2 regions of the Denitraticella aggregata genome follow, and region 1 is predicted to be linked to the other one. Evidence: predicted binding sites of a transcription regulator. Region 1 holds the regulator's gene; the other holds the start of a gene.

Evidence for each region. The regulator FNR, encoded in region 1, switches genes on or off when oxygen is low (the NO sensors DNR and NnrR bind a similar motif). The targets are predictions, from matches to a motif close to TTGANCTAGNTCAA.
Region 2: ACKVEX_RS00820 (aldehyde ferredoxin oxidoreductase C-terminal domain-containing protein) is a predicted target of FNR. The motif match lies at 7,445-7,458, and genes of this name have one in related genera.

The regions. Positions count from the first base shown of each region.
Region 1 is NZ_JBLLNL010000013.1:32,771-48,731, forward strand. It holds gene ACKVEX_RS14245 (Crp/Fnr family transcriptional regulator) at 1-433, opposite strand, end outside; gene trxB (thioredoxin-disulfide reductase) at 677-1,630, shown strand; gene ACKVEX_RS14255 (Smr/MutS family protein) at 1,627-2,664, shown strand; gene ACKVEX_RS14260 (P-II family nitrogen regulator) at 2,761-3,099, opposite strand; gene ACKVEX_RS14265 (NAD+ synthase) at 3,161-4,777, opposite strand; gene ACKVEX_RS14270 (hypothetical protein) at 5,053-5,454, shown strand; gene ACKVEX_RS14275 (GNAT family N-acetyltransferase) at 5,683-6,837, shown strand; gene ppa (inorganic diphosphatase) at 6,894-7,418, opposite strand; gene ACKVEX_RS14285 (energy transducer TonB) at 7,621-8,421, shown strand; gene ACKVEX_RS14290 (heavy-metal-associated domain-containing protein) at 8,467-8,676, opposite strand; gene ACKVEX_RS14295 (sulfite exporter TauE/SafE family protein) at 8,726-9,445, opposite strand; gene hemN (oxygen-independent coproporphyrinogen III oxidase) at 9,590-10,981, opposite strand; gene fnr (fumarate/nitrate reduction transcriptional regulator Fnr) at 11,098-11,838, shown strand; gene ACKVEX_RS14310 (hemerythrin domain-containing protein) at 11,869-12,408, opposite strand; gene ACKVEX_RS14315 (SirB2 family protein) at 12,419-12,802, opposite strand; gene ACKVEX_RS14320 (Crp/Fnr family transcriptional regulator) at 13,003-13,692, shown strand; gene ACKVEX_RS14325 (PHA/PHB synthase family protein) at 13,812-15,497, opposite strand; gene ACKVEX_RS14330 (MBL fold metallo-hydrolase RNA specificity domain-containing protein) at 15,649-15,961, opposite strand, start outside.
Region 2 is NZ_JBLLNL010000001.1:158,194-174,154, forward strand. It holds gene paaD (1,2-phenylacetyl-CoA epoxidase subunit PaaD) at 1-462, shown strand, start outside; gene paaE (1,2-phenylacetyl-CoA epoxidase subunit PaaE) at 495-1,562, shown strand; gene ACKVEX_RS00800 (TetR/AcrR family transcriptional regulator) at 1,614-2,261, shown strand; gene pcaF (3-oxoadipyl-CoA thiolase) at 2,295-3,497, shown strand; gene ACKVEX_RS00810 (MerR family transcriptional regulator) at 3,721-4,206, shown strand; gene ACKVEX_RS00815 (NifU family protein) at 4,396-4,989, shown strand; gene ACKVEX_RS00820 (aldehyde ferredoxin oxidoreductase C-terminal domain-containing protein) at 5,031-7,355, opposite strand; gene ACKVEX_RS00825 (hypothetical protein) at 7,586-8,860, opposite strand; gene ACKVEX_RS00830 (hemerythrin domain-containing protein) at 8,867-9,307, opposite strand; gene ACKVEX_RS00835 (MarR family winged helix-turn-helix transcriptional regulator) at 9,643-10,122, opposite strand; gene ACKVEX_RS00840 (thioesterase family protein) at 10,242-10,649, opposite strand; gene ACKVEX_RS00845 (CoA-binding protein) at 10,646-12,814, opposite strand; gene paaK (phenylacetate--CoA ligase PaaK) at 12,862-14,193, opposite strand; gene padI (NADH-dependent phenylglyoxylate dehydrogenase subunit beta) at 14,180-15,538, opposite strand; gene padH (NADH-dependent phenylglyoxylate dehydrogenase subunit epsilon) at 15,554-15,961, opposite strand, start outside.

The DNA of each region.
Region 1 (15,961 bases):
TCTTGCGATCGGCATTGCGCAGGCGATCGGCGAGATTGCACATCATGCGCCAGGCCACTTCGAAGTTGTCGTGCATCAGGTGGCGGAAGTCGCTCTTGGAGACCATGATCAGGTCCGACGGCACCACCGACACGACCGAAGCCGAGCGCGGCTGCTCACCGAACATGCCCATCTCGCCGAACAGTTCCCCCTGGCCCAGGATGCTGAGAATGACCTCGCGTCCGTCCTCGTCGCTGACGATGACCTTCAGACTGCCGGTCAGCACGAAATACACGAAATCCGTGTGGTCGCCAGCCAGCACGACCGCCTGGCCGCGTGGGAACCGCCGCATGGTCGCCGTCCGGGCGATGGCGTCGAGCGTCGCTTCCGGCAAGCCATGGAAGAGCGCGAAGGTTTTCAGTGCGGTCGTCGAAACGGCTGAAGATTGGGTCATGGCGGCTCCAGAGATCGCGTGATCGGCGGATCAGAATGAGGGGACGGTGTCCATGCAAAACGTCACAAAGTATAGACCAAGGCCGGGCGCAACTGGCACAGTCCGGAAGCGGCGCGGGACCGGGCGTACGAACGGGCCGACGGACGGCGCCCGATTGCGGCCCCCAATGGAGAGCATTGGTAGGGAAGCCGACCCCCTCCGCTATAATCGGCTCATCGCTTCGCACACAGGAAACTATCGACCATGAGCGTCAAACATGCCCGTCTGATCATTCTCGGTTCCGGTCCGGCCGGGTATACGGCCGCCGTCTATGCCGCGCGTGCCAACCTGAATCCGGTGCTGATCACCGGCCTCGCACAGGGCGGACAACTGATGACCACCACCGACGTGGACAACTGGCCGGCCGACGCCGACGGCGTACTTGGCCCCGACCTGATGGCGCGCTTCCAGCGTCATGCCGAGCGCTTCGACACCGAGATGATCTTCGATCACATCCATACCGTGAAGCTCGTTGAACGACCCTTCAAGCTGGTCGGAGACGCGGGCGAATACACCTGCGACGCACTGATCATCGCGACCGGCGCGACTGCGAAATATCTGGGCATTCCTTCCGAGGAAAAGTTCGCCGGTCGCGGCGTGTCGGCATGCGCCACCTGCGACGGCTTCTTTTACAAGAATCAGGACGTGGCGGTCATCGGCGGCGGCAACACGGCGGTCGAGGAGGCGCTCTATCTTGCCAACATCGCGCGCAAGGTCACCGTCGTGCATCGCCGCCAGACCTTCCGCGCCGAGAAGATACTGATCGACAAGATGATGGAGAAGGTCGCCGCAGGAAAGATCGAACTCGCCCTCGACGCGACGCTGGACGAGATCCTGGGGGACGCCAGCGGCGTGACCGGCATGCGCATTCGCAGCACGCTGGATGATTCGACGCGCGACGTCGCGCTGCAGGGCGTCTTCATCGCGATCGGCCACAAGCCCAATACCGACATCTTCGAAGGACAGCTCGACATGGAAGGCGGCTACATCGTCACCCAGGCTGGCCGGGAGGGCAATGCGACGGCGACCAGCATTCCCGGCGTGTTCGCCGCCGGTGACGTGCAGGACCACATCTACCGCCAGGCGGTGACGTCGGCCGGGACAGGCTGCATGGCGGCGCTCGATGCCGAGCGTTACCTGGACGCCCTGCAGCCGTGACCCGCCGACCGGTCCGCTCCGCGGCGAGGACCGGTCGAAACGGGACCGGACTGGACGGACTCGCCAAACTGCGCGGCAGGCTCGAGGCCCGCGCGGAATCCACCCCGCGCAAGGCCGGACCGGATCGGCCAGTCGCCTCCCCGGCAGAGGCCGCGGACGACGGACTCACGCTGTTTCATGCCGCGGTCGGCGATGTCGAGCCGCTCAGGCGCGAACCCCGTGCCGAGATCGACCGTCCCAGACCCGCACCGGTGCCGCGCAGCCCGACCGCGCCTGTCGAGGTCGACGCCAGGGTTGATGCGCCAGGACGCGCCGATCCGGTCGAAGACGAACTGGCGCTCTTTCTGGCCAGCATGCAGGATGTGTTGCCGCTCAAGCACGACGACCGTGCCGAAACCGGCAATGGTGCAGCCGGGCGGGGGCGCCGGCGCCCGGGCGCGCCGGACCGTCCCGACATCGACCTCGCCGCCTTGCTGCCGGCGCCGTCCGAAAGCCTCAGCGCCGAAGAATTGTTTCAGTGGGCCATCCGCGGCGCGCAGCCGATCGATATACGCAACCGTGCGGAAGTTAGCCGGCCGGGGCCCGCGCCGGTGCCGCTGAAGCGCGACGAGGACGAGCAGGCGGCACTGCGTGAAACGATGCAAGCTCCGTTGAGTCTGGAGGACAGACTCGAGATGGGGGACGAGGCGGCCTTTCTGCGTCCCGGGCTGCCGAGACGGGTTCTGACCGATCTTCGCCGCGGCCGCTGGGTTCGGCAGGCCGAGCTCGATCTGCATGGACTCAATCGCGAACAGGCGCGCAAAACGCTGGCCGAGTTTCTGGCAGCCTGCCTGCTGCGCGGACACCGGTGCGTGAGGATCATCCACGGCAAGGGGCTGGGCTCGCCCGGAAAGGAGTCGATCCTGAAGCGTCTCGCACGCGGCTGGCTCGCGCAACGCGACGAAATCCTCGCGTTCTGCCAGGCCAGTCCGAACCAGGGGGGTGCAGGCGCATTGATGGTGTTGCTGCGCGGACGAAGCGCCGACCGCCACTGACGAACCGGCCGAGTGCCGCCCATCGTGCGCGCCGGGCGCGAATCTCAGGCCGGCGCGATGGGCTGCGTCACGCGCTAGCGAAGAGCCGGCCTGCGCTCAGATCGCGTCTTCGTTGATCTCACCGGTACGGATGCGCACCACCTGCTCAACCGGCATCACGAAGATCTTGCCGTCGCCGATCTTGCCGGTGCGGGCCGCCTTGACGATCGCCTCGACCGCCTGGTCCACCAGGTCGTCACCGAGCACGATCTCGACCTTGACCTTGGGTAGAAAATCGACGACGTACTCCGCCCCCCGATAGAGTTCGGTATGCCCCTTCTGGCGCCCGAACCCCTTGACCTCGGTGACCGTCAGCCCGTTGATGCCGACTTCGGACAGGACCTCGCGTACCTCGTCGAGCTTGAACGGCTTGATGACGGCTTCGATCTTCTTCATTCGCTTCTCCTGGATACAAGACCACCGCTGAACTGGAAACGCCCCGGGTATTTCCGGGGGTTCAATACTCGTCCTGATACCGCGATGTTATCGGATAACGCCAGTCCCTGCCGAATCCGCGCCGGGTCACGCGAATGCCGACCGGCGCCTGGCGCCGCTTGTATTCGTTGCGCTTGAGCATGCCGACCGTCCGCTTCACGTCGGCTTCCGGATAACCGCGCGCGACGATCTCGCGCGGAGACTCGTCCCGTTCCATGTAGGCCTCGATGATCGCATCCAGCACATCATAGGGCGGCAGGGAGTCCTGATCGGTCTGGTCCGGTTTCAGCTCTGCCGACGGCGCACGCGTGATGATGTTCTCGGGGATGACCGGGCTTACGGTGTTGCGCCACACCGACAGGCGATACACGAAGGTCTTGTACAGGTCCTTGAGCACCGCGAACCCGCCGGCCATGTCGCCATAGAGCGTCGCATAGCCGGTGGCCATCTCGCTCTTGTTGCCGGTGGTCAGCACGATAGCGCCGGTCTTGTTGGACAGCGCCATCAGGATCATGCCGCGGATGCGGCTCTGCAGGTTCTCCTCGGTCGCATCCGGCGGCAATCCCGCGAACTCCGATTCGAGCAGACTGGCGAAGGTCCGCATGGCCGGCTCGATCGCGATCTCGTCGTAGCGCACACCCAGGCGCGCGACCATGTCCCGCGAATCGTCCAGACTCATCTGCGCTGTGTAGGGCGAAGGCATCATCACCGCCCGGACCCGTTCCGCGCCCAGCGCGTCCACCGCGATGCTCAGTGTCAGCGCCGAGTCGATCCCGCCCGACAAGCCAATGATCGCGCCCGGGAACCCGTTCTTTCCGAGGTAATCGCGCACGCCCGCCTGCAGCGCCAGATAGACCTCCTCCTCGACGCTTCGCTCCGGCGCGACCTCGGTGTCGCGCCACCGCCCATCCTGGTATCGGACCAGATCCAGTCGCTCCTCGAAGGACGGCGCCCGGTAGGCCAGTCTCCCGTCGGCGTCCAGTGCGAACGAGCCGCCGTCGAACACCAGTTCGTCCTGCCCACCGATCATGTTGCAGTAAAGGATCGGCAGCCGGTTCTCCTCCACGCGGCCGCGCACGACCGCGAGCCTGCGACGCGGCTTCTCGGTGTCGAAGGGGGACGCATTCAGGCCCAGCAGCAACTCGGCACCGGCCTCCCGTGCTTGCCGGACCGGCGCTGGCGCCCACAAGTCCTCACAGATGCCCAATCCGATCCGCAGGCCGCCGAGTTCGAACACGCAGGCATCGCGCCCCGCCGAGAAATAGCGTTCTTCGTCGAAGACCTGGTAATTGGGCAACAGCTGTTTCCGATAGGTCGCCACCACCGCGCCGTCGATGACGACCGAAGCGGCGTTGAAATAGCCGCCCTCGCCCGCCTCCGGGTAACCGATCACCAGCGCGACCCCGCGCACCTCGGACGCGATGCGATCGAGTTCACGTCGGCAGGCCCGATAGAAATCCGGGCGCAGCAGCAGATCCTCGGGCGGGTAGCCGGACAGCGCCAGTTCCGGCGTGAGCAGCAGGTCCGCACCGGCCTCGCGCGCCTGCACGACGGCCCGGATGATACGGTCGGCGTTGGCGGCGAGATCCCCCACCGTGAAATTGAGCTGAGCGACAGCGATGGAAAGCGTTCTGTTCATGGACGCAACTATACCGGTTAGGGACGCGGCCCGCGTGAAGTCGGGGCTATCGCTCGGATGCAATCATTGCACAGTCTCGGTGGACAAGCCTGTGGATAAGGACCGGAAAGCGCATTGCATCGCATGCGCGGCCTGCCTGACACATGCCTGCTCAAGATTTGGGCACCAATCACCTGCGCGAGTCGCGACCGCGACACGCCGGACGGCAAATCCTCTACTTTTTCAAGCAAAAAAGGCATAAAATCAGGCAGCACTTCGCCAATGGAGTCCCCCCCATGAAACACTCTTCAATGCTTGCGACGCTGGCCGCTCTTGCGCTTCTCACTGCAGGGACCGCCCAGTCCACCGGAACGAATGCCGTTTCGGTCAAAGCCGATGGCGAAAAGTCGATCAGAGTGTCGTCAGACGGTCAGCTCGATTTCGACCTGACCAGCGGCGACTACGTGTGCGAATGGGGTCTGCGCGTGAGGGTCGAACGGGAGCTGACTGCTGGCAAACAGATCCAGATCGGCTGGAACGGCGGTCGATATCAGCTCGAGCGCGACCCATCGTTCTCGGGCCTGCCGCGCTTCGAGGACAGGGCCAACGGACTGGTCTGGATCGACCTGCCGTGGAAGGGCGTGCTGCTCGACGGCAAGACCTACAAGCCCCTCGCGAACGACTGCAAGACTGCCTGAAGGGTCGAACCGCTGTGCGCGCATCCAGGCGCACTCGATTGCCAAGGTACAGCGAGAGAGGGTTATTCACAGGCGACTCGGAAAACCTTGTGGATAAGTGCCTGAAAACCGATCGAGCGCCTTCATCTGCAAGGCCTTTTTGCCACCGCCCGGAATTAGGGCAGACGAAAAACCATTGTCCGACGCGGCTGTCAATGCCGAGACCCCGATCATGAGGCCCGGCATAACGTGGTATCCCCCTACCGCCTGCGCATCGTCGAACGACTGTCCGACATCGATGCGGCTAGCTGGAACGCGCTTGCAGGCGAACAGGCCTGCCTTTCTCACGCATTTCTGGCAACCCTCGAGGACACCGGCTGCGTCGGTGGCGACACTGGCTGGATCCCGCATCATCTGACGCTGTGGCTGGGCGATGAGCTGGTCGCCGCGATGCCGCTATACGAGAAACGCCATTCCTACGGCGAATACGTGTTCGATTGGGCCTGGGCCGACGCCTACGCCCGTCATGGTCTGGCCTATTATCCAAAGCTGCTGTGCGCCATTCCTTTCACGCCGGTTCCTGGCGCGCGCCTGATCGGCCGTGACGACGCGTCCCGTCGGGCATTGCTGGAGGCCGCGCTGGCCGTGACCGAAGCCAGCGACGTGTCCTCGATTCATTTTCTGTTTCCGACAGATGGCGAACGGGCCTGGCTGGAGACGGCCGGCCTGTCGATCCGCCGCGGGGTCCAGTTCCACTGGTTCAACTCCGGCTACGCCGGTTTCGACGATTTCCTGAGCCGCCTCAATCACGACAAGCGCAAGAAAATCCGCCAGGAGCGCAGACGCGCTCAGTCGCACGGCCTGCGCTGCGAATGGCTGGAGGGTCATCGCGCGAGTGCGTCCGACTGGGCGTTCTTCTATCGCTGCTACGCGGGCACCTATGCGCTGCACCGTTCGACGCCCTACCTCACACCGGACTTCTTCCGCATGCTCGCTGCCCGGGCGCCCGCGACGGTGCGGCTTCTGATCGCGCGCAGGGGTGATCAACCGATCGCCGCCGCCTTCTACCTGTGTGACGCGAACACGCTGTACGGCCGCTACTGGGGGTCGACCGAACATCTGCCCTTTCTGCACTTCGAACTGTGCTATTACCAGGCCATCGAATACTGCATCGCTAAGGGCTTGTCGCGCTTCGAAGGCGGCGCGCAGGGGGAACACAAACTGTCCAGGGGGCTCGAGCCGGTCGTGACACGATCGGCTCACTGGATTCGCGATCCGCGCTTCCGGGACGCGGTCGATCGCTTTCTGGCGCGGGAAACCGAAGGGATAGCCTTCTACCTCGACGAACTGTCCGAGCGGACTCCCTTTCGTCGGACGCAGCCGGAAGACGACTCAGCGAAATGAATGGGGCCCGCTTGCGGCGGGCCCCGGTCACCTCGTCAGGGTCGGATCGACCGCCCTCAGCCGGCGTTCTTGATGCCGTCCAGGATTTCCTGCTTGGCGTCTTCGACCGTCCCCCAGCCAACGACCTTGACCCATTTGCCCGGCTCCAGATCCTTGTAGTGCTCGAAGAAATGCACGGTCTGCTTCATAAGCAGTTCCGGCAGATCGTCTATGGTCTGAACCTTGTCGTACAAGGGCGTGAGCTTGGACACCGGCACTGCGACGACCTTGGCGTCCATGCCGGACTCGTCCTCCATCTTCAGCACACCAACCGGGCGGCATCGAATCACCACGCCCGGCAACAGCGGAAATGGCGTGACGACCAGCACATCGACCGGGTCGCCATCGCCGGCGATCGTGTGCGGCACATAGCCGTAATTGATCGGATAACGCATCGAGGTGCCCATGAAGCGGTCCACATACACGGCGCCGCTTTCCTTCTCGACCTCGAACTTGATCGGATCGGCCTGAGCCGGGATCTCGATGATGACGTTGATATCGTTCGGTACGTCCTTGCCTGCCTTGACCAGATCGAAACTCATACACCCCTCCCATGCAAAATGTGGTGCGAATTATAAGGGCAAACCCGGGCTTCAGGCTGCGTTGTCGCCGCACGCTCATTCGGAATCGGGCTCGGCCTGCCCCCACGCATCGGTTCGGGATGCCGACGACAGGGTAAACTTCCAGGCCATGGACCAGCGCGCCAGCCATCCCTCGCCGACTCCCGAGACCGAAATCCAGGCCATGCGCGGACGAGCCCGGGTCAAATGGGGCTGGCTGCTGCTCGTGATCGCTGCGCATGCGGCTGGCCTGGTCGCGCTGTCACGGCTGGACCGACTGTCGGACCTGTCGGACCGCGGCGGCGGGGGTGCGATCACGGTGAGCCTGCTGGACAGGCAGGCGCCGGCGCCTGCCCCGACGGAACACACCGAACCCGACGGCGCGACCCCATCCGATACCAATGATGTGGATATGACGCCACAACCCGAGCCACAACCCGAGCCACAACCCGAGCCACAACCCGAGCCACAACCCGAGCCACAACCCGAGCCACAACCCGAGCCGCAGGCGCTACCACAACCTCCGCAACGCCCTGCACCGACACCGCCTGCCGCGGCGGTTCGGCAGCCCGATTCGCCGGCCGAAACGCCGCCAGCCGCCAGGTCGCAGGAACGGCTTGCGGAATCGACCGGGCCTGTCGAGGCGCTGCAGCCCGCCATGGTGTCCCCGAACGCGTTGCCGGATGCGGAACGTGTCGATCAACGGTCTGCACGGTTCGACGCCGCCTATCTGCGCAACCCGGCACCCGCCTATCCGGGCGTGTCACGCAGGCGGGGTGAGGAAGGCACGGTGGTGCTGCGCGTTCGGGTCATGTCGGACGGGCGTCCGACCACGATCGAGATCGCACGCAGCAGCGGACATCAACGGCTTGACCGAGCGGCGCGGGAGACGGTTCAAAAATGGCGGTTCGAACCCGCCCGGGAGGGCGGCAAGGCGGCAGACAGCTGGGTGCAGGTGCCGATCATGTTCCGTCTGGAACGCTGAATGGCTCGCTCCTGTGGGCAATGCGGAGCGAGATCGGGTCTCCTGTCACTCCTGCGAGTCGAACCCGGCGTCGGTCACGGCCTGGCGCAGATCGTCCACGGTGACACTGCCCGGATCGTAGGAAACCTTCGCCACGCCGTCATCCAGCGAAACCTCGGCATCGGTCACTCCTGGAAGGGCCTTGAGCACACCGGTCACATTGCGGACACAGCCACCACAGCTCACGCCCGAAACCTTGATCGTCACTTCTGTCATGGAAGCACACTCCAATCGAATGAAACCGGTCATTGCCCCGTGGCGGGGATCATACCTCACACACCACACCACTCCAAAGAAGCCCGCCCAGCGTAGGGGCATGATAGAGCCCGAACAGACCGAAGCCGAGTACCAGCATCCCTGCAGCGAAACGCACCCGCGTGTTGCGCGTGATGTCTCTGAACCGCTTGAAAAGCAGTCCTGCCAGCATAAGGTTGGGCAGCGTGCCGAGCCCGAAGGCGAGCATCATGCCGGCACCACGTGTTGCCGAACCGGTCAGCAATGCGGTCGTCAGCACACTGTAGACCAGCCCGCAGGGCAGAAACCCCCACAGCAGTCCGAGCGGCAAGGCCTGGCCGACATGGCGTGCCGGCAGGAAACGGCGGGTCAGCGGCTGGATGCGCCGCCATACATTGTGGCCGGCGCGTTCGACCGGCGCCAGAAGCTGCGTGAATCCGGTGAGGTAGAGTCCGAGCGCGATCAACATCAGATTGGCGAGCACGTAGAGCGTCATCTGCACCGGCAGCACGTCGTTGAACAGCAGGCCGGCGGTCCCGATCGCGCCCATTACCGCGCCCATCATCACGTAGGTCGTGATCCGTCCAATGTTGTACGCGAGGTGGATCGGCCACTGCGGCGCGGACTGACCGGGCATGCGCACCGGTGCCTGTACCGACAGCGCGCCCACGATGCCGCCGCACATGCTGACACAGTGCGTCCCGCCGAGCAGTCCGATGAGGAAGAAAGCGATGTAGCCGGTTTCAGGCATTCGGGCGGGGTGGCGCAGGCCGTGTTGAGTTGATCGATGCCGGACGTAGAAACCGTCCCGGACCCGAGATCTTACACCGCCGCGCCAGCCAGAGCATGGGCCGGTCTTGCGGATCGATTCACGGCGTCGATCGGCACCGTCCGATCAGATGACCTTGGAATAGCGCGCACGCTCCCGATCCACGCGCAGATAACGATCGAACACCATCGCGATCCCGCGGACCAGCAGGCGTCCGGCCGGCAGCACCGTGATGCATTCATCGTCGACCTCGACCAGGCCGGCCTTCTGCATTTCCCGCAGATCGCCCAGTTCCTCGGCAAAATACTCGTCGAACTTGATCAGATGGGCGATCTCGATCGATTCGATCGAAAGCTCGAACTGACACATCAGCGCCTGGATGATCGAGCGCCGCAACAGATCGTCGGCGGTCAGCTCTACGCCGCGCAAGACCGGGAGTTCGTTGCGATCGAGCGCGTCGTAGTACTCGTCCAACGTCTTAACGTTCTGCGCATAGACCGGGCCGATCTTGCCGATCGCGGACACGCCGAACGCGAGCAGGTCGCATTCGGCCTGCGTGGAATAACCCTGGAAATTGCGATGCAGACGCCCCTGACGCTGCGCGACCGTCAGTTCGTCGTCCGGCCTGGCGAAGTGATCCATGCCGATATACACATAGCCCGCCTCGGTCAGACGGCGAATCGCAAGCTGCAGGATCTGGAGCTTGGTGTCCCCGGTGGGCAACTCGATCGAGCTGATCCGCCGCTGCGGCTTGAACAGACCCGGCAGATGCGCGTAGCTGTAGAGCGAGATCCGGTCGGGCGACAGTTCGAGCACGCTTTCGAGCGTTCGATTGAAGCTGATCACGTTCTGCTTCGGCAGCCCGTAGATGAGATCCATGCTGATCGACTTGAAGCCGGTGGCACGCGCCGACTCCATCACCAGACGCGTCTCGTCGATGCTCTGCACGCGATTGACCGCGACCTGCACGTCGTGATTGAAGTCCTGTACGCCGACACTCATGCGGTTGAAACCCAGATCGGCGAGCAGCTTGACCGTGTCGAAATCGACCTTGCGCGGATCGACCTCGATCGAATACTCCCCGTTCGGCACGAGATGGAAACGTGACCGGACCGAATCCATCAACTGACGCATTTCGTCATGGGACAGGAAGGTGGGCGTGCCTCCGCCCAGATGGAGCTGAGTCACCTGCCGGCTTCCGCCGAGGTGCTCCGCCTGCATGCCGATCTCCTGGTCCAGGTACTTCAGGTACTTCGCCGAACGGCCATGATCCTTGGTGATGATCTTGTTGCAGGCGCAGTAATAGCAGATCGTGTTACAGAAGGGGATGTGGAAGTATAATGACAACGGCCGGCTGGTACCGCCGATCGCTCTTTTGGCCAGCCAGTCCTGCAACGCGCGCGCATCGAACGCCTCGACGAAGCGGTCCGCTGTGGGATAGGACGTGTAGCGTGGGCCATTGACGTCGAATCGGCGGATGAGTTGCTGATCGAAGACCAGATCGGGTTGAGTGTTCATGTACTTGACCTTTATAGGAATGGCTAACGATCGCAAAAATCGGGAGGCAGGGGTTTGACCTGGATCAATGGACCCCATTATCGCCCGTCCACGAACGGAGTGTTCAGATCGTGCAAATGAAGGCGACCGTGCCGATTACAGCCGCCGACATCAAGTCAGCCTGCTCGCAATGCAACCTGCTCGAACTGTGCCTGCCCTTCGGCATGACCGAGCACGAGATCCACCGGCTGGATGAACTGGTCGGAACGCGCCGCAAGGTCAAGCGCCAGCAACACCTGTACCGTGCAGGCGACCCGTTCGAGGCAATCTACGCGATCCGTATCGGCTGGTTCAAGACCGACGTAGTGCTCGAGGACGGTCGCGAGCAGGTCACCGGCTTCCAGATGACCGGCGAGATGCTCGGGCTGGACGGAATCAGCACCGAGGCACACTCGTGCAACGCGGTCGCGCTCGAAGACAGTGAAGTGTGTGTCATCGCGTACGACAAGCTCGAGGCACTGTCGCGCGAGATCGAGGGGCTGCAACACCAGTTCCACAGGGTCATGAGCCGCGAAATCGTGCGTGACCACGGCGTGATGATGCTGCTCGGTTCGATGCGCGCCGAGGAGCGACTGGCGGCCTTCCTGCTGAATCTGTCACAGCGCTTCACCGCACGCGGTTTTTCCGCCGCCGAGTTTCATCTGCGCATGACCCGGGACGAGATCGGCTCCTACCTCGGCCTGAAGCTCGAAACCGTGTCTCGCGCCTTCTCCCGCTTCCAGGACGAGGGCATCATTGCGGTACAGCAGAAGCATATCCGCATCGTCGCACAGGACAAACTCAGAAAACTCATCCAGCACCCGGTCGGCGGTCGCTGACGCGCGTGCCACACCCCGGGCCGCGAGCTGTCAGCAAGATGGCTGACGACGTCGGTTGGTCATCGACTGGCCAATACGCGCAAGATCCTCCGCGGTCAGCAGCGCCCGCGCATAGGGAAACAGTTCGCCCTCTTCCCGTTCGGTGTGCAGCGCATAGCGTTCGGTGAAGGCATGCACTTCGTCGAGCGTCAGATCGACGACCTCGCCTTTCGACACCCGCTCGAGCTTGGCGCGCATCACATCCCACGCGGCGAACATGCGCTGATGATCCTCGAGTATCCATTCGATCAGCGACTCCAGCGGAAAGCGCCTGTCGGTATCCACCCGCTGTCGCAGCAAAGGAATCAGATCCAGCTCCTCATCCATGTGATGGTTGACCGCGGCAACATCGAAATAGCGGATGATGGCCGCCGCCGCCCTGCGCGCCAGCTGGTCGGCACCATGCTCGGGCAACCATCTGGCCAGCCGGTCCAGCGTGCCGAGTTGCGCATGCAGACGCTCATGGCAGGTCTCCAGCATCTCGAGCGGCGCCTCGAATCCGGGGGACACCGGAACGAGCGATTCAGTCATGAAACATTCCTCACAAAGCAAAAAACCCGGTCGCGTTCTTGGACAGCGCGACCGACACGATCCAGGCATAGACCGACGCAGCGGCGCACCAGGCAAGCATACGCTGCCGACGCGTGCGGCCCCGCTTCAGCGCGATCGTTCCCAACAGGATGTAAGCGATCAGCCCCCCCACCTTGGCCGTCACCCAGTTGGCAGCGAAAGGATACTGCGAAATCATCATGGCCAGCACGATCGCACTTCCGAGCAGCATGCTGTCGACGACATGCGGCAGGAGCCGGGTCGCACGGTGACGTAACAGTGGAGACCCGGAAAACATCCACCAGCCGCGTAACGCGAACCCCATCGCGCTGAGCACCACCATAGTGACATGCAGATTCTTGATCGTGTAGTAAATCATCTTCGGCGAATCCGCTGTCGCTGTCGTGAAAAAACCAGGGCGGCGAATACGAGACGCGCCGGCCGTCGGTCAGGATCGCGATTCTCCATCGTTCAGGCCGTGTTATCAAACATCCCTGCGTTCCGTCTGTTGCACCCGCCGCATGCAGGACCGGGATCAGTGGCGTTAGAATGCTCGGCCTATGCAGGGGGTTCTCAATGTCCAGTCCAAACCAGGATCTGTCCGCGCTGTTAATGCAGGTGCCGCTGTTCAGTGGCCTGAGCGAAGCGGATGTCGGCAACGTCGCCCGTTTCACCCGCGAGCGCAAGCTCGACAAGGGTGAACTCCTTTTCCAACGCGGCGACCCGGCCCACGGCTTCTATCTGGTCGTGACCGGCCAGATCAAGCTCGGCGTCTCGTCCGCCCAGGGCAACGAGAAGGTCGTCGAGGTCGTCGGTCCGATGCAGACTTTCGGTGAGGCCGTGATGCTGATGAATCGCCCCTACCCGGTGTTCGCCGAGGCGCTGGTCGCGTCCAATCTGTTGCACATCGGTCAGAACGTCGTGTCCGAACTGATCGATCAGGACCCCGACTTCGCCCGCAGGCTGCTGGCCGGCATGGCGGTCCGTCTGCACGGCATGGTCAAGGACGTCGAAGCCTACTCGCTGCGCTCGAGCACCCAGCGAGTGATCGGTTACCTGCTGCAACAACATGACGACAACGACCACAGCGCCACTCCACGCATCCAGTTGCCCACCAGCAAGCAGGTCCTGGCGTCCCGCCTCAACCTCACGCCAGAAACCTTGTCCCGGATCTTTCACGACCTGTCCGACGCCGGCCTGATCAGGGTACAGGGCAAGGACATCACCTTGCTTGCGCCCGATCGACTCGCTCGACATCAGGGCTGACCACCGGGCCGCCGGCCTTCCTTGCCGAGCCGATTGTGCGCAACCGACCAGAACGGGTCATTGACGCCAGTCAAGCGCACGGCGCCGGGATCCGCAGCATTCGGTGCGGGCGCAACGGGTCACCGTTCGAGCACGTAAGCCCCCGGCGCATCGGCCAGCCGGGGAAACCCGCGACGGCTGACCGGACGCGCATCCACCCACTCACCGCAGCGCGGCTTGAGCCATTGCATCCAGTCTTCCCACCATGATCCGTCATGCTCCGTAGCCTGACTGCGCCAGCTGTCGGCCGGGTCGGAGCGGTGCGCGTCGGCCACCCAGTATTTGCGCTTCGGTGGATCGACCGGTGGATTCACGATGCCGAAGATATGCCCCGAACTCGACAGCACGAAGCGCTTGGGTCCGGTGGCGTGATTATTGATGCGATAGGCCTGCTTCCACGGCGCGATGTGATCGTCCTCAGCCGCAACCGCATAGACGGGCTGCGTGATGCGCGACAGATCCAGGGGCTGTCCGGCCAGGCGCAGCCCATCCTTTTCGATGAGTCGGTTCTCCAGATAGAGTGCGCGCAGATACCACGCATGCATCGCGTAGGGCATGCGCGTGGTGTCCATGTTCCAGAACAGGACGTCGAACGGCGGCGGCGATTCTCCATACAGCCAACCATGCACGACGTAGTGCCAGATCAGAGTGTTCGAGCGCAACAGGCGGAACGACCACGCCATCTCCCTGCCATCGAGGCAACCCTTGCGCGCCATGTTGCCGATGATGAAGCGGATGCTCGCATCATCGACGAACACTTCGATATCCCCCGGTTTGTGGAAATCGACCAGCGTCGTCAGCAGCGTGAGGTCGGCCACCGGAACGTGTTCCTCGTCGAATTCGCGATTGGCCCAGGCCATGTACATGGCCAGTGCGGTGCCGCCGATGCAGTAGCCGACCGCATGCACCCGCGCCGCCCCGGTGAAATTGCGCGCAACATCCACGGTCGCGTGCACGCCGCGCATCAGATAATCGTCGAAACCGACGTCGCGCAGGGATTCGTCCGGATTCTTCCAACTGGTGATGAACACATCCAGCCCCTGGTCGAGCAGATAGCGAATCATGCTCTTCTTCGGGGTCAGGTCCAGGATGTAGAACTTGTTGATCCAGGGCGTGACGATCACCACAGGTTCCGCATGCACCTTGGGTAGGGTCGGCGCATAGTGGATGACCTCGAGCAGGTCATTGCGAAACACCACCGCACCAGGTGTGGTCGCCAGGTTCTCGCCGACCTTGAAATCCTCCGGATCGGTCATCCGCACGTCACCCGCGCGCATGTCGTCGAGCATGTTCCTGAAACCCTGGCGCACCGATTCGCCGTTGGATTCCATCGCCTTGCGGATCGCGATCGGGTTGGTCCAGAAAAAATTGGTCGGAGACACCGCGTTCAGCCACTTTCGCCACCAGAACGCCGCCCGGCGACGCTCCTTGCTTGACAGCCCCGGCGTGTCGTACAGCATGTCCTGCACATTGTGCGTGATCGCGAGATACCACTCCTTCGCGAGATCCCAGGTCGGCAGATCGGTCCACACCGGATCCGCGAAACGGACGTCGTCCGGATTGGGCCTGACCGGATCTGGATGCGATTTTCCGAGCATCCGCCACATCGAATGGCTCTGCAGGCGCCACAGATCATTCGAAAGCGCCAGTAGCCGCTCCCCCAGTTCCTGCGGATGGGTCATCCAGGCCAGCTGCGCATGAACGATGGGCGCAGTCATGCCGAGCGGATCGACCGTTCCTTCGACCGAATCATGCATCTGCCGCATCGCACGACTGACCGTGTCGAGCGGACTTCGAGAATTTCTGTTTTGCATTACCTTTCCTTGAGTGCCGTTCAGGCCTTGTCGTGCCACAATCAAGTCCATCACGGTGTCGTGAACGCCTCATGACGCCCTCCCGCCGCACCTGCTGCTGCCTTCACGCCAGCGGGTAGAGTCGCTCCGGCGCAGCGAGCTCGACGCCGTTCCAACCCCGCTCGGACTCGATCGCTTCGGCAAAGACCCTCGACGCCTCGTGTTCGCCATGCACGACGAAGGTGCGTTCAGGCGGTTTCTCGAAATGGGCCAGCCACTCGAGCAAGGCCCGCTGATCCGCATGCGCCGAGAGCCCCCCTATCGTATGGATCGCCGCCCTGACCGGCACGCGATCACCGAACAGCGTGACCGTACGCGCGCCATCGACCAGACGCCTGCCGAGCGTACCGCCGGCCTGAAAACCGCATATGACGATG
Region 2 (15,961 bases), on a different contig from region 1:
CTCGAGACGGTCCCCGATCCCGAGATCCCGGTGATCTCGGTCACCGAGCTCGGCATCGTGCGTGACGTGGCGCTGACCGACGACGGGCTGCAGGTCGTCGTGACGCCGACCTATTCCGGCTGTCCGGCCACCGAGGTCATCGCCGACAGCATACGCGATGCGCTGGTGGCGGCGGGCGCCGGGCGCGTCGAGGTCTCGACCCGGCTTGCACCGGCCTGGACCACCGACTGGATCGCGCCGGAAGCGCGTGAGAAGCTGCGTGTCTACGGCATCGTGCCGCCGGGCGAGCGCAGCACCGCGACGTCGGTCCAGACGATTCGCTTCATGCATCGGCAGCTGGCTTGCCCGCGTTGCGGGTCCACCGATACCGAGCGTCTGTCCGAGTTCGGCTCGACCGCGTGCAAGTCGACCTGGCGCTGCAAGAACTGCCTCGAGCCCTTCGAATATTTCAAACCGATCTGAGCCGCCGCCAGGCGCGGCAGTGGAGACCTTCAATGACGCCCCGATTCCATTCCCTCAAGGTCGCAGAGGTCCGGCGCGAAACCGCCGACGCGATCAGTCTGCGCTTCGACGTGCCGGCCGAACTGGCCGAGGACTACCGCTTCGTCCAGGGCCAGCATGTCAACCTGAAGGTCGAACTCGATGGCGAGGAGTTGCGCCGGTCGTATTCGATCTGTGCCGGTGTGGATGACGGCGAACTGCGCGTGGCGATCAAGAAGATCCCGGGCGGTCGCTTTTCCGGCTGGGCCAACGACGCAATCGAGGCGGGTCAGGTGCTCGAAGTGATGACGCCGGAAGGTCGATTCCACACGCCGCTCGATGCGACCAACGAGAAGCACTATGTCGCCTTCGCGGCCGGCAGTGGTATCACGCCCATCCTGTCCCTGATCAAGACCACGCTGCGCGCCGAGCCGAAGAGCCGTTTCACGCTGGTGTATGGCAACCGCCGCCAGGCGAGCGTGATGTTCGGCGAGGTGCTCGAGGACATCAAGAACCGTTACCTGTCCCGCTTCGTGATGTACAACCTGTTCTCCCGCGAGGAGCAGGAGGTTCCGCTGTTCAACGGTCGTCTGGACAGGGACCGGGTCGCGAGCTTTCTGGAGACCCTGATTCCGGCCGCTGACATCGACGCAGCCTTTGTGTGCGGGCCGGGTGAGATGATCGACGAGGTCGAGGCAGGATTGCTCGCCGGGGGCGTGCCGTCCGAGAATATCCATCTCGAGCGCTTCGGCGTGCCGGACAGCGGCCCGGCCCACCATGTCGAGCCCGGCGATGCCCCGCAGGCGCATATCACCATCATCGCGGACGGACTCAGGCGCGACATGGAATTCCGGGCTGAGGATCCGTCGATTCTGGACGTCGCGCTGCGCGCCGGAATGGATCTGCCGTTTTCGTGCAAGGGCGGGGTGTGCTCGACTTGCCGGGCCAAGCTTCTGGAAGGACAGGTGCGCATGGACAAGAACTTCACGCTAGAACAGCCGGATATCGATGCAGGCTATGTGCTGACCTGCCAGGCGCATCCGCTGACCGAGCGGGTCGTGATCAGCTTCGACGATCGTTGAGTGCGTGGCCGGGGCACCGGGTCGTTCAACCTGATGGAGCGTTAGGGATTCATGGCGAGAGGCAAGGCAGCGACATTCGAGGTGCAGCGGGCCGCAATTCTGCAGGCGGCGGCGCAACTGTTCGCCGACAAGGGTTACCACAACGCGTCGATGGCGGAACTTGCCAAGGCCTGCGGGGTTTCCAAGCCCCTGCTCTATCACTACTACCGGGACAAGGATCACATCCTGTTCGATATCGCGGACAGCTACATCGACCAGCTGCTCGCGATCGTAACCGGGGTGGAGGTTCGCGGGCTGGCGCCGCGGGCGCAGCTGGAGGCGTTGATCGCCGGCTTCATGGAGGAATACGAGCACAGTCAGAGCCAGCATGTGGTGCTCGTGCAGGATGTGAAATTCCTGCAGGATGAACAGCGCGACATCGTGCTGACCAAGGAGCGCAGGGTGGTAGCCGTCTTTGCCGAGGTGATCGAGGCGGTCGAGCCCGGTCTGAAGAAGAAGCGCCTGGACAAGGCCGTGGCGATGATTCTGTTCGGCATGATCAACTGGACCTTTACGTGGTTGCGCGTGGGCGGACCGCTGTCTTACGCCGACATGGCACCGGTGGTCACACAGATCGTGCTCAACGGGCTGAACGGACTGAGCGATTCCCTCGCTCGAGGAAAGAAACGCGATGCGGCAGTCGCTGAGCTGACCGCGTGACCGCAGGCGGCGATATCACACAGGAGACGAAGCGTGATCCAGGCATACATCTGTGACGGCATCAGAACCCCGATCGGCCGATACGGCGGGTCCTTGTCGGGTGTGCGTACCGACGATCTGGCGGCGCTGCCGATCAGAGCCCTGATCGAGCGCAACCCAGGGGTGGATTGGGCCGCGCTCGAGGACATCTACTACGGGTGCGCCAATCAGGCGGGTGAGGACAACCGCGATGTCGCGCGCATGGCCGGCCTGCTGGCGGGTCTTCCGATCGACGTACCGGGCTCGACGATCAACCGCCTGTGCGGCTCCAGCATGGATGCGGTCGGCACGGCCGCACGCGCGATCCGCGCGGGCGAGACTTCGCTGATGATCGCCGGCGGGGTCGAGAGCATGAGCCGTGCGCCTTTCGTGATGCTGAAGGCCGACGCCGCGTTTTCGCGCAGCGTGCAGGTGCAGGACACGACGATAGGCTGGCGTTTCGTGAATCCGCTGATGAAGGGGAAGTACGGTACCGACTCGATGCCGGAGACCGCCGAGAACGTCGCGACCGATTTCGGCATCGCGCGCGCCGACCAGGACGCGTTCGCGCTGCGCAGCCAGCAACGCTATGCGGCCGCGAAGGCGCGCGGATTCTTCGATGGCGAGTTGCTGACCGTCGAGATTGCGCAGCGCAAGGGCGAACCGGTTCGGGTGGAGGCGGACGAGCACCCGCGCGAGACCTCGCTCGAGGCGCTCGCCAGACTGAAGGGCGTCGTCCGGCCGGATGGTTCGGTCACCGCCGGCAATGCCTCCGGCACCAACGACGGCGCAGTCGCGCTGCTGCTCGCGAACGAGGCCGCCGCCGCGCGTCACGGGCTCACGCCGCGCGCGCGCATCGTCGGCATGGCCACCGTCGGCGTCGAGCCGCGCATCATGGGCATCGGCCCGGCGCCGGCCACGCGCAAGGTGCTCGCGCAGACGGGGTTCGATCTGGCGCAGATGGACGTCATCGAGCTCAACGAGGCCTTTGCCGCGCAGGCGCTGGCGGTCACGCGCCAGCTCGGCCTGCCCGACGACGCGGCCCAGGTCAATCCGAACGGCGGCGCCATCGCGCTCGGTCATCCGCTGGGTGCGTCCGGCGCGCGGCTGGTCCTGACCGCGATGCGTCAGCTCGAGGCCGGCGGCGGACGTTACGGGCTGGCCACCATGTGCATCGGCGTCGGACAAGGCATCGCGATGGTCATCGAGCGGGTCTGATCCGCAGGGCTGCCCGCCTCCGCATCGCCGCATCGTCGGTCGCCGCGCGGCACCGGCAGATCCGCATCGTCGAAAATTTGTCTTGACGTGCACGTATGCGCCAATATCATTCCGCTTGAGCACCCCTTGTCACGAAGAAGGAGAGGGTGCCTCTGCACTCGACTGTCTGCAGTCGATCTGCGGCCCCATGGAAAGCGGGCCCGACCGGGCCGATCCGGAGTGGATGATGACAAGCAATTCGATCGAGGTCAGGCCAGCGAAGCGGCCGGCGCCCGGCCCGACGACCTTTACGATCTCCGATCTGGCCGAGGAGTTTGAGATCACGACGCGCGCGATTCGTCACTACGAAGCGGAAGGCTTGCTCACGCCCAAACGCCGTGGCAACCGGCGGGTGTACAGCAGGCGTGATCGTGTGCGTCTCGGCCTGATTCTGCGAGGCAAGCGGCTCGGTTTTTCGCTGAACGACACGCGCGAACTGTTCGACCTGTATGACAGCGCGTCAGACGAGGGGGCGCAACTGTCACATTTTGTCGAACTGCTCGACGAGCGACGGCGCCTGCTCGAGCGGCAGATGCAGGACATCCGCGAGATCCTGCGCGAGATCGATGCCGCGCAGACGGATGCGTTGCGCACGATGTCGAGGCGCAAGCGCATGCAGATCGACGCAAGCGAGACTGAGCAAGAGCTGCGCGCACCGGACAGGCTGTGACGAGGGTGACGATCCCGCCGGTCTGCCTGTGCCGCGGGTCGCGAGCGATCGACGGACCGTGTCATCAGGGCGAGGCGATGGATTCATCCATCGAGTCGCCCTGAAACCATACCCACATCGGCAAGCAAATAATTGACGTTAACGTAAACGCAAATTAGTATGTCGAAACACCAGTCGGGAGTCCCGGTCATGGCAAAGGTCACTGCGGTGCATCCCACACCGAATCCGTTCGCATCGAAGTTCATGCTCGATGAGCCGCTCCATTCGGGGGCGCCGAAACATTTCCGTGCCGGGCTCGGCACTGCGGACGAACTCGGGGAGCGCCTTCTCTCGGTGCCGGGCGTGGCCGAGGTCTATTGCACCGGCGAGTTCATCACGGTCACGCGCAAGCTCACCACCGAATGGGACGACATCGAAGGCGAAGTCATCGACCGCATCGAAGCCTGGAAGCCGAAGCGGGTCATCGATATCGTGTCGGCCCAGGGATCGGACGGGTCTATGCACGCCGCGGCGCGGTCGGACCCGGATGCAGCGGTCGAGACCGAGACCGACGATGCCGAACTGCTGATGCGCGTGAACCAGATTCTGGACGAACACATCCGGCCGTTCCTCGACAGGGACGGCGGCGGGCTGGACATCCTGCGACTTCAGGATTTCACGCTGACGGTGCGCTACAAAGGTGCATGTGGCGGCTGTCCGTCCGCATCGAGTGGCACATTGTTCGCGATCAGCAACGTGCTGCAGTGCTATGTGGATGACCGTCTGCAGGTGATTCCGGACTGAAAGCCGCCAAGCCCGTGGATGGCTGCGGCAGGGGTTCCCGTTCAGCCGCCGGCCAGCGCCGGGACCAGCACGACTTCGCTGCCGTTGTGAACTGCGGCGCTCGCTTCGCCCGACATCACCATGCAGCCATCGATCGCGACGTTCACCGAGCGGTCGCTCAGGCCTTCGGCGTCGGCATCGGCGCCGAGCCGCAGTGCGAGCGCATCGCGCAGTTCGGCCACGCTCCGCACCGGTTCATCCAGCACCACGACGCGTGCCGGGCTGCCCGGCAGCCTGACGCTGACCGCGAAACCCGTGACCACCTGTGCGAGCCGGGCGTGCCAGTCCGGGGTCGGAAGACCGTCGCGGTCCAGTCCGGTGACCGCGTAGAAGCGTGACTTCAAGGCTTCGAACTGCTCCCGGTCGATCTTCTCGCCCTTGAACGGCCCGACCTGGATCGGCTCCTCGAACCAGCGTGCAGGCAGCGTGTCGTCGGCTGCGCGCAGGCCGAGCCGGAAGTTCAGCAGACGCTCGAGCCCGATGATGTCGCGTCCGCACGCTTCCAGCGTGGCCGCTGGCAAATCCAGCCCTGCGAGTTCGTGCAACTGTCGGCTGAAGTCCTCGAGGTCGGGCAGGCTGGGCGAATTGAACAGCTTGGTATTGAAGCGGCACATGCCCACCGAATCCCCGACGGCGAACGTGTTCTCGCAACGACGAACCGCATGCTCCTTGCCGATGTAGCTGTTCGGTTCTGCCGCGACGAAGCCACCATAGAGGGCAGTCTTGAATTCCGGGTCGTCGTTGATGCGCGCATTGATCTCGAGCGTGACCCGATTGCGAAGGTGATCCATGCCGCGCGTGGCGACCGCGAGGCCGAGCGCGAACGCCTTCAGAATGCGCGCGTCGTGAGGGTCCGACTGGAACAGGCCCTTGACCGCCATGCGATAGGCCAGCGCATCGGTCGGGTAGTGGCCTTTCTCGACCGCGCGGCCGGAGTCCGCGATCACGTTGCCGAAACCCTCGCGCCGCGCGGTCATGAACAACAGCTTCTCGACGATCTCGTAGTTGCCCCATCTCAGGTCGAGACCCCCGGTATCGTGCCGGGTCAGCATGCCGCGCTGGAACAGCTCCATCGCCCAGCCGATGGCGCCGCCAGTGCTGGCGGAGTCCAGGCCGAGGTCGTTCAGGATGTTGTTGAGCCTCAGCACCTGCTCGGGTTCGCGGATGCCCAGGTTCGGCCCGAACTTGCCGACGGTCACGTACTCCGGGCCGTCGCCGTGATCGTACTGGTCGAATCGGCCGTCGCCGCGGATGCCCTTGTAGGTCTTTTCCCGATGGTGTTCGATCTCGGTCTGGGCCTTGTCGTAGCTGGCGTTACCGGCCAACCCCTTCAGCGCCGCAGTGCCCCATCCGCTCTTCCCGTCAGGGGTGAGATCGTTCATCGCGCGGCATTGCACCGGGCACAGGTAGCAGCCATCCATGCCGGGTCGATACGGATCGAAGTTGTCGGCGTCGAGCGTGTCGTACCAGGTGGTTTCCTGGTTGTTGCGGGTGCCGATCGCGCCCAGCGTTCGGCTGGGCTTGTACAGGAAGGGGGTGCCGACCTGCTTCAGCGCATTCTGGATCACGCTGGTGGACAGGATCTTCTGGCCGATCGCCTTGCCGCCCAGCTTGTAATCCTTGGACACCGGGATCTGCCGGCCCTTGCCGCGCACGACGATGGCCTTCAGGTGCAGAGATCCCATTTTCGCACCGCCGCCGCCGCGCGCCCAGATCGCCTTGGGCCCACCCATGATGCCGCTGCACAGCACCTGGTTCTCGCCGGCCGACGTGATCCGCGCCATCGCCATGGTCTCACGCTCCTTGCAGTCGAAGTCGCGCTCGATCGCGGCGCCGAACGCGATGTTGTCCAGGCCGACATAGGGCGTCGCATCGCGGAAGCGCACCTGGTCGGCGTCGATCTCGAGCAGCGTCCACTGCGCATTGCGCCCGTACAGCACCAGATGATCGTAACCGTTGCGCTTCAGGAAGGCAGGAAAATAGTCGCCTCCGCTGGCGTCCAGGATCGCATGGCTGTCCGGCGAGCAACTGGTGAAGTTGCCGCGGGTCGCGGACGGCAGCGTCGTGGTCAGCATGCCCACGCCGAAGATCAGCGGCACATCCGGGTCGAGCGGCGATAGGCCGTCTGCGAGCAGGTTGTACAGCAGCACCATGTTGGCGCCGCGCCCGCCCAGGAAGTGGCGCACGATGTCCATCGGCAGGTAGGCGCTGCGCACGCTGCGATGCTCGAGGTCCACGAACAGCACCTTGCCCTGGCCAGGATACTGCGCAGTGACTTCCATGCGAGCGATCAATCGCTGCACGCGTGCGCCGATGTCGGTGTTCATATCGATCTCCGGAATGCAACGGCGTCTTGCGCCGACGTTTGAAGTATCGAACGCAATTAGATTGTAGTCAAACTGTTTGATAACAAACGTTGACGAAGGTCAACATCTTTCGTTCGTTCGTGCGTACGTCCGGACGGGTGCGAGTCCGGACGGGTGTGAGTCCATCGACACGGCAAGGCGGCTGGACCCGGAGTTTGCGCTGCGGGTGCGCGGCGCCCGAGCGCGGCGGCTCAGGCAATTGCGTGCGCGTGCGACAGCCGGTGGTATTCGCGCGCGACGCGCACGATGTTGAGCCCGAGCAGTACGAACTCGGCGACGACCAGCAGCGCGGCAGCCATCGTGATCCAGGTCGTTCCGGCCAGCGCGGCCAGCAGCAGGCCGGCCGTGGCGCACGCATGTACCCGGAGTTGCCTTCGGGTGCGAGCCTCGGGCAGCAGTTTCTTCATGTTGGGGGCACCGATGCGTGCCTGGTTGAGGTTAAGCCAGGCCAGGAAGGGCACGATCTTGTACAGCATGCCGGAGATCACGCTGACGAAACCGCCATGCAGGACCAGGATTCCGCACGCGACCGGCCAGAACGCGTGGTCACCGAGGCTGGCCGGAACGGCACTGATCAGGCCGGCGATGAAGCTGAGCATGCCGAACTGGAAGGCACGGAACACGCCGTCCGGCTTGGAGCGCCGCGTGCCCGTCTGGATCTTCAGCGTCAGGACCGGGAACAGCGCGGCGATCAGCAGCATGCCCACCATCAAGCCGAGCTCGACCGCCATCGGCGCGGTCATCACGGCAATGCTCCAGGCCAGCACTGCGGCGATCATCACCCTGCTCCAGTGGCGGGTCATCGCGCCCGGATAGTTGGGCGTGATCTGGAACATCGGCACGACCATCCAGCTCGTGGCTGCGAGCAGCAGGCCCGCGCCTCCGAGCCAGGCCCAGCCCACATGCAGCTTGAGCAGTTCTAACAGCGGTAGCGGCAGCCCACGCGCCAGCACGATCGCGAGGGTCAGGCCGAGCACGATCGCGATGGCCAGACCGACCACTGCGAGCAGCAGGTCGCGCGGCGTCGCCTGCGCGGTCGGAACCCGCCACAGCGCGTGGAGGGCGACCAGCAGGAACAGGCCGAGGCCCCCGCCCAGCAGCCCCACCGCCCATGTCAGCAACGCCGGGGACATCGTCGCCAACCCCCAGGCCAGCGCGACGGCTCCGCCGCTGAGTGCGACATGCACCACTGCCGCGACCTGCGCCCCGTGGAAAACGGCGGCGCCGGCGACCACCGGCAGTATCTGGAACAGCGCGCCGACCATGACCATCAGCATGAAGCCGACCGTGATCAGATGCGTGATCGCGAGCGCGCCGGGGGTCCAGCGCGACGCGAGCAGGTCCGGCTGCAGCAGCAGTAAAAGCCCGGCCGCCAGCCCGAACAGTGGCGCGGTCAGGAAGAAGCGTACCGGCGTGAACAGGGGCGGCGCGGCATCGTAGCCGAGCATGTGGGCACCCATGTTCATCCGGCTTCAGTGGGTCTCGTGGCCCTTCAGGCGGGCCGCAAGATTGCCCTCGCCGCCGGGAAGCTGCGCGTCGCACATCGGGTAGAGGATGTTCTCCTCCTTCATGTTGTGCTGCTGCATCATGATCAGCAGCGTCTCCGCCTCGCCGCAGAATGCATCCTCGTCCTCGTCCTCTGCCGCCGCGGCGAGGCTGTCCAGCATGCGACGCATGTCGGCATGTTCCATCATCATCATCCGGGTCGGACCCTGGGTCATCCCGGTGGCCTCTTCGAAACGCGGAAAGACGTCGCCTTCCTCGGCATCGAAATGCGCGAGCAGGGCCTCGATGAAGCGTGCGAGCCGCGCCTTCGCGACCGGCCAGTCGCCATCGCTCGCGGCACGCTCGGCCGCGGCGAACAGGGCATCGCAGGCGCGATGATCGTCGGTCATGACATTCGATATGGACATGGTTTGGCTCCTCCGTGGAGTTGAATGATTCTGGATACGGGCGCTCGGACCGTAGCGATGCTCACCCGACGGGTGATGCGTTCGAAACGGAACCCGTCATTCCGTTCCGATGGCAGGTCCTCTCGATGACGCGGCTGCCTGCCGGACCCAGCATGTGCAGCTTTGACCGTCAACGACGGCAATGCTTTGATTACGATCAACACCGCGGAAAATGCCGCCGTTGCGCGCGCAAAGGTCGCGATCGGCTCCTCGGTTCGGGTCAGGTCGGGGAACGCCGACGGTATGCCAGCCAAGCGCTCGGTTGACCCGTGCTGTGTGTCGCGGCGGTGCGACGATCAGCCGCGCAGGCCGCTGCCGAGTCGGTCGAGCAGGTCGCGAAGCGTGGCGAGTTCGTCCGGCCCGAGCCGGCTGGTGAGACGCTGCTCGTGTGCGCGTACTTCGGGCAGCAGCTGCGAGAGCCACTGCCTGCCTTTGTCGGTCAGATGCAGCGCGTTGGAGCGCCGGTTGTCCGGCGAACGGACCCGCTCCAGCACCTGCTTGCCCTCGAGCTTGTCCAGGATCGAGACCACACTCGAACGGTCGAGGTGCATCGCGTTCGCGAGCTGGGTCTGCATCATGCCGGGGTTGGCATCGACCAGCACCAGCACGCCGAACAGTGTCGGCGTGATCTCGGCATCGCCGACGCGCGTGCAGAAGTCCCGGAAGATCGCGACCTGTGCGAGACGCACACGGTAGCCGATCAGCTCGGGAAGGATGCCGTAGCCGATCGCGCCCGGCTGCGGCTTGTCGTTCGGCTTGTTGCGCGCACGCGTCATCGAATCGGGTCATCGGTCGTCCGGGAAGGCGCGATTGTATCAGTTGCCCGTCATCGGGTGAAAAGAGGGGCGTGGCGACCGAAGGGAGGGTGCCGTTCGCCACGCCACCAAAGACAGCCTCACCCCTCCTGCGCCTTCGCGAGCTTGGCCAGCAGACGCTGTCGGGTCTTCTCGATTCTGACCACGAAGCGGCTGTGACGACCGTGTGCGACCTTCTCCAGCGCGTCGCGGGCGCTGAACTCGAACACCACGGCCGGGCCCTCGACCGTGGCCAGCGTGACCGTGATCTCCACCCACATGCCGAGCAGCGTCGCGCCCACATGGTCGAGTTCGACCCGCGTGCCGACCGAGTCCTTGTCGGGCCCGATATGCGCGAGCAGCAGGTCGCGACAGCAGACTTCGATGTCGTACAGCAACGCGGGGGTCGAATACACCCTGCACTCGTCGCCCATGAATGCGATCGTGCGCGCAGCGTCGATGTCGTACCTGCGGGTGAGGCTCAGGCCGGGTTTCAGGGTATCGCTCATTCCAGATGCTCCTCAATGAGGGTTGTGGTCGGGGCGTCGTGTGCGCCGAAATGCTTGCGAATGCGTCGGGTCGCAAGGCGGGCGTCGACATAGCGCGACAGCGCGCGTGTCGCGCGCGCGACGTTGCGGAACACGCATACGCCCTGGTCCTTCAGCGCAGCGGTCATCGCGTCATAGAGTTGGCCGGCATCGACGACCGCGACGATGGGCTTGTCATGGCGGGCGACCAGCGGGGGCAGCGTATGCACCGTGCTCTCGGGGGCGGAGATGTCGTGGCCCGGGCGCAGGCGACTTTGTTCTAGCGCCCGCACCATCGGGGCGGTCGGGTCCAGGCCGACCACGACCGCATCGATGTCCGGGTCGGCGGCGAAGGCTTCGGTGATACGCACATGGGCGTCGTCGTCGGCGCCGGGATTCATGTCGAGCGGGTTGCGTACCTCGACCAGCGCAGCGAGCTTCTTCTCGACGAGAATCGCTTCGACGCGCTCGACCGTGTCGGGGCCGAGCGGCGCGACCTCGAGTGCGCCGGCGTCGTCAGCGACCGCGTCCGCCGCGCTCACCGCCTCGAATCCCGCACCGCTGGCCGCAGCGAGGCGACCGCCTCGCACCGTCTTGTGATGAAAGCAGCCCGCCATGTAGAAGAGATCGTCGAAGATTTCGACATCGTCGGTGACGATCGCGCCGGCCTGGCGCAACACCGATGCGAACAGCAGCGGATCGCCCGCGATCGATGCGGTATGGCCCATCACGCCGGCCTGGCCGGCCGTGCTGCGACCGGCCTTGTAGACGATCACCTGCTTGCGCCGCATGACCGCCCGCCGAACCGCCCGCGCAAACGCGAGCCCGTCGAGATCCTTGAAGCCCTCGACGTAGACGCCGATGGTATTGACGTCGTCACGTTCGGCGAACCAGGCGAGCAGGTCGCCATGGGTGAGATCGGTCTGGTTGCCCACCGCGACCATGTAGCGCGGGTCCAGCCATGGGTTGTGACTCAGCCGTGTGATCATGAACGCGCCGCTCTGGCTGAGCATCACCGCGTCGCGTGGCGCGCGCTTCGGGGGCTTGGGCAGGCGCTCGAGCGGGATGAACCACGAGTCGTAGCCGCCCGGATGGGACACCACGCCGAGGCAGTTCGCGCCGAGAAACACCGGTCCGCCGTCTGCGTCTGCATGGGCGGCGTCGATGCGTTCGGCCAGCGCGGCGGCGGCAGCCCGGCTTGCGGCGGTCTCGCCGAGGCCGCCCGGAATCAGCATCACCGCGTTCACGTTGCCGGTCGAGATGATCTCCTCGACCAGCGGCGGCACCGCATTGGCCGCGACCGCGACGATCAGCAGGTCGAGTTTCTCGTCCAGTGCGGAGAGACTGTCGAGGCAGCGTACGCCGTCGATCTCGGACTCGCCCGGGCGGATGATGCGCAGCCGTTCGGGAGGGCAGCCGCCGCCGAGCAGGTTGCGCAGGATGATACGGCCGAAGTTCAGCCCGCCCGCCGATACGCCGACGATGCCGATGCGACGCGGGTGCAGCAGCGCGTCGATCTTGGCGAGCGGGCGCGGATGCGGCGCCGCGACGGGTTCGCGCAGCCTGCAGCGGCCGGCGACGATGGCTATCGTCGCGCCGTCAAAGCGGCAGTCGAGCGTGAGTTCGGCGAGCACGCAGTCGGCGTCGGAACCTGAGCGACATGCGCTCGCGAACGCCTGCACCGCGTCGAGCAGCGTGATCAGGCCTTGGTCGGGCAGCGTATCGGCGTGCAGGCGTGCGAGTGCGAGCATGCGCCGGTAGGGCAGCGTGCGGCGCAAGTGCGCGAGCAGGTCAGCGGCATCGGTGAGTTCCAGCGCCGCGTGCGCCGCATCGCAGCCGCGACCGAACAGACTGGCATCGAGGGTCGCATCGATGCCGCCCAGGCCGGCCCCGAGCACCAGGCCGAACTCGCGCGTGAAGCGCACGCCGACGCGAAACTCGACCACCTCGCGCGTGACGGTCGGAGCGTCGGCAGGGCGCAGACCGGTTAGATCGAGCACGCGTGCGAGGGTGGCCGGATCGAGCGCGTCGGAACCCGCCGCCTTCGCCGCTCGCAGCAACTCGACTGCCGCAGCGATGGCGTGCTGTGGTGCAGTCGTCGTGGTGCCCGCGTTCGAGCGTTCTTCTGATCGTGTCCCTGCATTCACCGGTGATGTCTCCCCATGTCGTGCCGTCGCGTCCGCCTGCCGCCCGTTCAGGCGAAGGCATTCGCTTCCTTGCGCCGGTCGATGACGCGCCTGGCCTTGCCGACCAGCGTGCGCTCGATGCTGTCGGCTTCGAGGACCTCGACGACCGCGGTGATGCCGATCGCGCTCTTGATCGCATGGCGCACGTCGGCGGCGATCCGCGCACGTTCGTCCCGAGTGGTGTCCGCGGAGATCTCGTGATGCAGTTCGGTGCGCACGGTGAGGTTGTCCAGATGACTGTCGCGGGTCAGCACCAGTTGATAGTGACCGCACAGGCGGTCGTCGGCGAGCACGATCTCCTCGACCTGGGTCGGAAATAAATTCACGCCGCGAATGATCAGCATGTCGTCGCTGCGTCCGGTGATCTTGTCCATGCGCCGCATCGGGCGGGCGCTGCCCGGCAGCAGTCGGGTCAGGTCCCGGGTGCGGTAGCGGATCACCGGCATCGCCTCCTTGGTCAGCGACGTGAACACCAGTTCGCCGAGTTCGCCATCGGGCAGCACTTCACCGCTATCCGGGTCGATGATCTCGGGATAGAAATGGTCCTCCCAGATGTGTGGTCCGTCCTTGGTTTCGATGCACTCGCAGGCCACCCCCGGTCCGATGACCTCGGACAGGCCGTAGATGTCGATCGCGGTCATGCCCAGCGTGTGCTCGATTTCGGCGCGCATGCCGTTGGTCCAGGGCTCGGCCCCGAAGACCCCGATGCGCAGCGAACAGGCCTCCGGGACCATTCCCTGGCGGCGCATCTCGTCGGCGATCGTCAACATGTACGACGGCGTCGCCATGATCACGGTCGGCGCGAATTCGCGGATCAACTGCACCTGTTTTTCGGTGTTGCCGCCGCCCATCGGGATCACCGTCGCACCGAGCGCCTCGGCACCGAAATGGGCGCCGAGGCCGCCGGTGAACAGCCCGTAGCCATACGAATTGAGCACGATGTCGTTGCGGGTGGCCCCGGCGGCGCGCAGCGAGCGGGCCATCACCGCCGCCCAGTTGCGAATGTCCGCGGCGGTGTAACCGACCACGGTCGGGCGCCCGGTGGTGCCGGACGACGCGTGGATGCGCACGACGTCGGCCATGGGCGTGGCGAACAGGCCGTACGGATAGTGCTCGCGCAGATCGTTCTTGGTCGTGAACGGGAACCTCGCGAGATCCGCGAGCGATCTCAGGTCGGACGGATGCACGCCGGCGTCGTCGAAGGCCTTCCGGTAGTGCGCGACGTTGTGGTAGGCGTGCTGCAGCGACCAGCGCATGCGCTCGAGCTGCAGGCTGGCGAGTTCTGCGCGGCTGGCCTGCTCGATCTGGTCGAGTCCGGCCGGAGTTTCAGGATTCGGCATGGTTCGTCTCCGCAATCTTTCGAACGAAGCGCAGGTTTTCCTCCACCTTGTTCTGGATGTGTTCCACCTGCTCGGGGCCGAGGTGACGGAAGCGTCCCATCGCCTCGAGGTAATCGGTGACCGGCAGCGGTCGATCGACCGGGTGGGTGAAGTGCAGGCCCCCGGCCGGCGTGTATTCCCACAGCGTCACGAAGTTGCACTCGACGGCTTTGCGCGCCACCTCGATGTTGAGCTGGCTCTGGAAACGCCAGCCGGTGGTGCAGGGCGAGTACACATGCAGGTACGCGAACCCGCGCTCGGAAGCGGCGAGTGCCTTGTCGAGCTTGTCGTACAGGTCCTCCATGAACGCGGTCGAGGCGGTCGCGACGTATTCGCAGCGGTGATTGACCATCAGCAGCGCGAGATTCTTGGCGTCCTGGGTCTTGCCGTGACCATGCTCGCCCACCGGCGTGGTCGAGGTCCAGGCGCCGTAGGGCGTGCAGCTGGAGCGCTGCATGCCGGTGTTCATGTAGCCCTCGTTGTCGACCACCATGAACAGGATCTGCTCACCGCGTTCGGCCGCGCCCGACAGCGACTGGAAGCCGACGTCGGATGCGCCGCCGTCGCCGGCGATCGCCATCGCGGTGACCTTGCGTCCGAGCCGGTTGTACTGACGCTTGATTCCGGCCAGCATCGCGGCGGTGTTCGTCAGCAGCGGGTGGAACACCGGCACCTTGGTGCCGGTGGTGCCGTTGAACCCGACCGAGCCCATGCCCGGCACGCAGCCGGGCGGCGTCGCAAGCACGGTTTCGGGTCCGACCCGGCGCAGCGCGTGTCGCATCAGCAGTTCGGTGTTGCAGCCCTGGCAGCCGGCCAGGCCGGGCGCGAACAGGTCTTCCCAGCTGCCGACCTCGTTGTAGATGCGGGCGGTGGTCACATGCCGCAGTGCGCCGGTCGGACAGGCGGGCACACAGGCCGGCGTCCCGTCGCACATGTCGCACTTGCTGACCCGTCCGGTGGCTTCGTCGAGCGAGATGCCGGCATAGGCGCATCCGATCGTGCACAGCAGGCAATCGACGCACTTCGACGCATCCCAGTCGATGACGCCGGTGGCGCCGTTCTTGCCGAGCGCCCCGGCCGGACAGACCGACACGCACTTCGGATCGCCGCATTGGCGGCACAGCGCGAGCTCGAACTCGCCGGCCCGGCCGGGTTCGGGCCGGTCGCCGCCGCTGCGCACGATCTGGAGCAGCGCGCGTACGGTGTCGTCGGAGTCGAACTTGACTCGTGCGCAGGCCTGCATGCATTGACCGCAGCCGTCGCACTTGGACCGATCGAACGCGATCGTGGAGTAGGCTTGTCCCATGGTCTCGATTCCCCCTCAGCGCCACATTTGCGACATCAGCTCGCGGCCGGTGGCCAGCGGCTGTGCGAACAGGCGATCCTTGACCGGTGCCAGGTCGGTCCGATCGAGGATCAGGCGCGCCATGACGCCGGCGTCGAAGAATTCGTTGACGCCGAAGATGCCCGCAAGACGGTCGTCGCGGTCGAACACCGCGCGCAGGTAGCGCCCGCTGGCCGGGTCGAAGCGCACCCGCTCGTCGCCGTCGTCCGGCTTGCGGCTCGCGCCGACCGAGATCGCATGGCGTCCGAAGAAGTGGTAGGTGTTCAGCGGCACACCGCCCGGGTAGGGCTTGATGCCGGGATCGCCGGCCATCGCCATGCCGGCGATCCGTCCCTGCACGGTCGCGTCGGGCAGGATCGCGTTAATCGTCCGCGCACCGCCGAA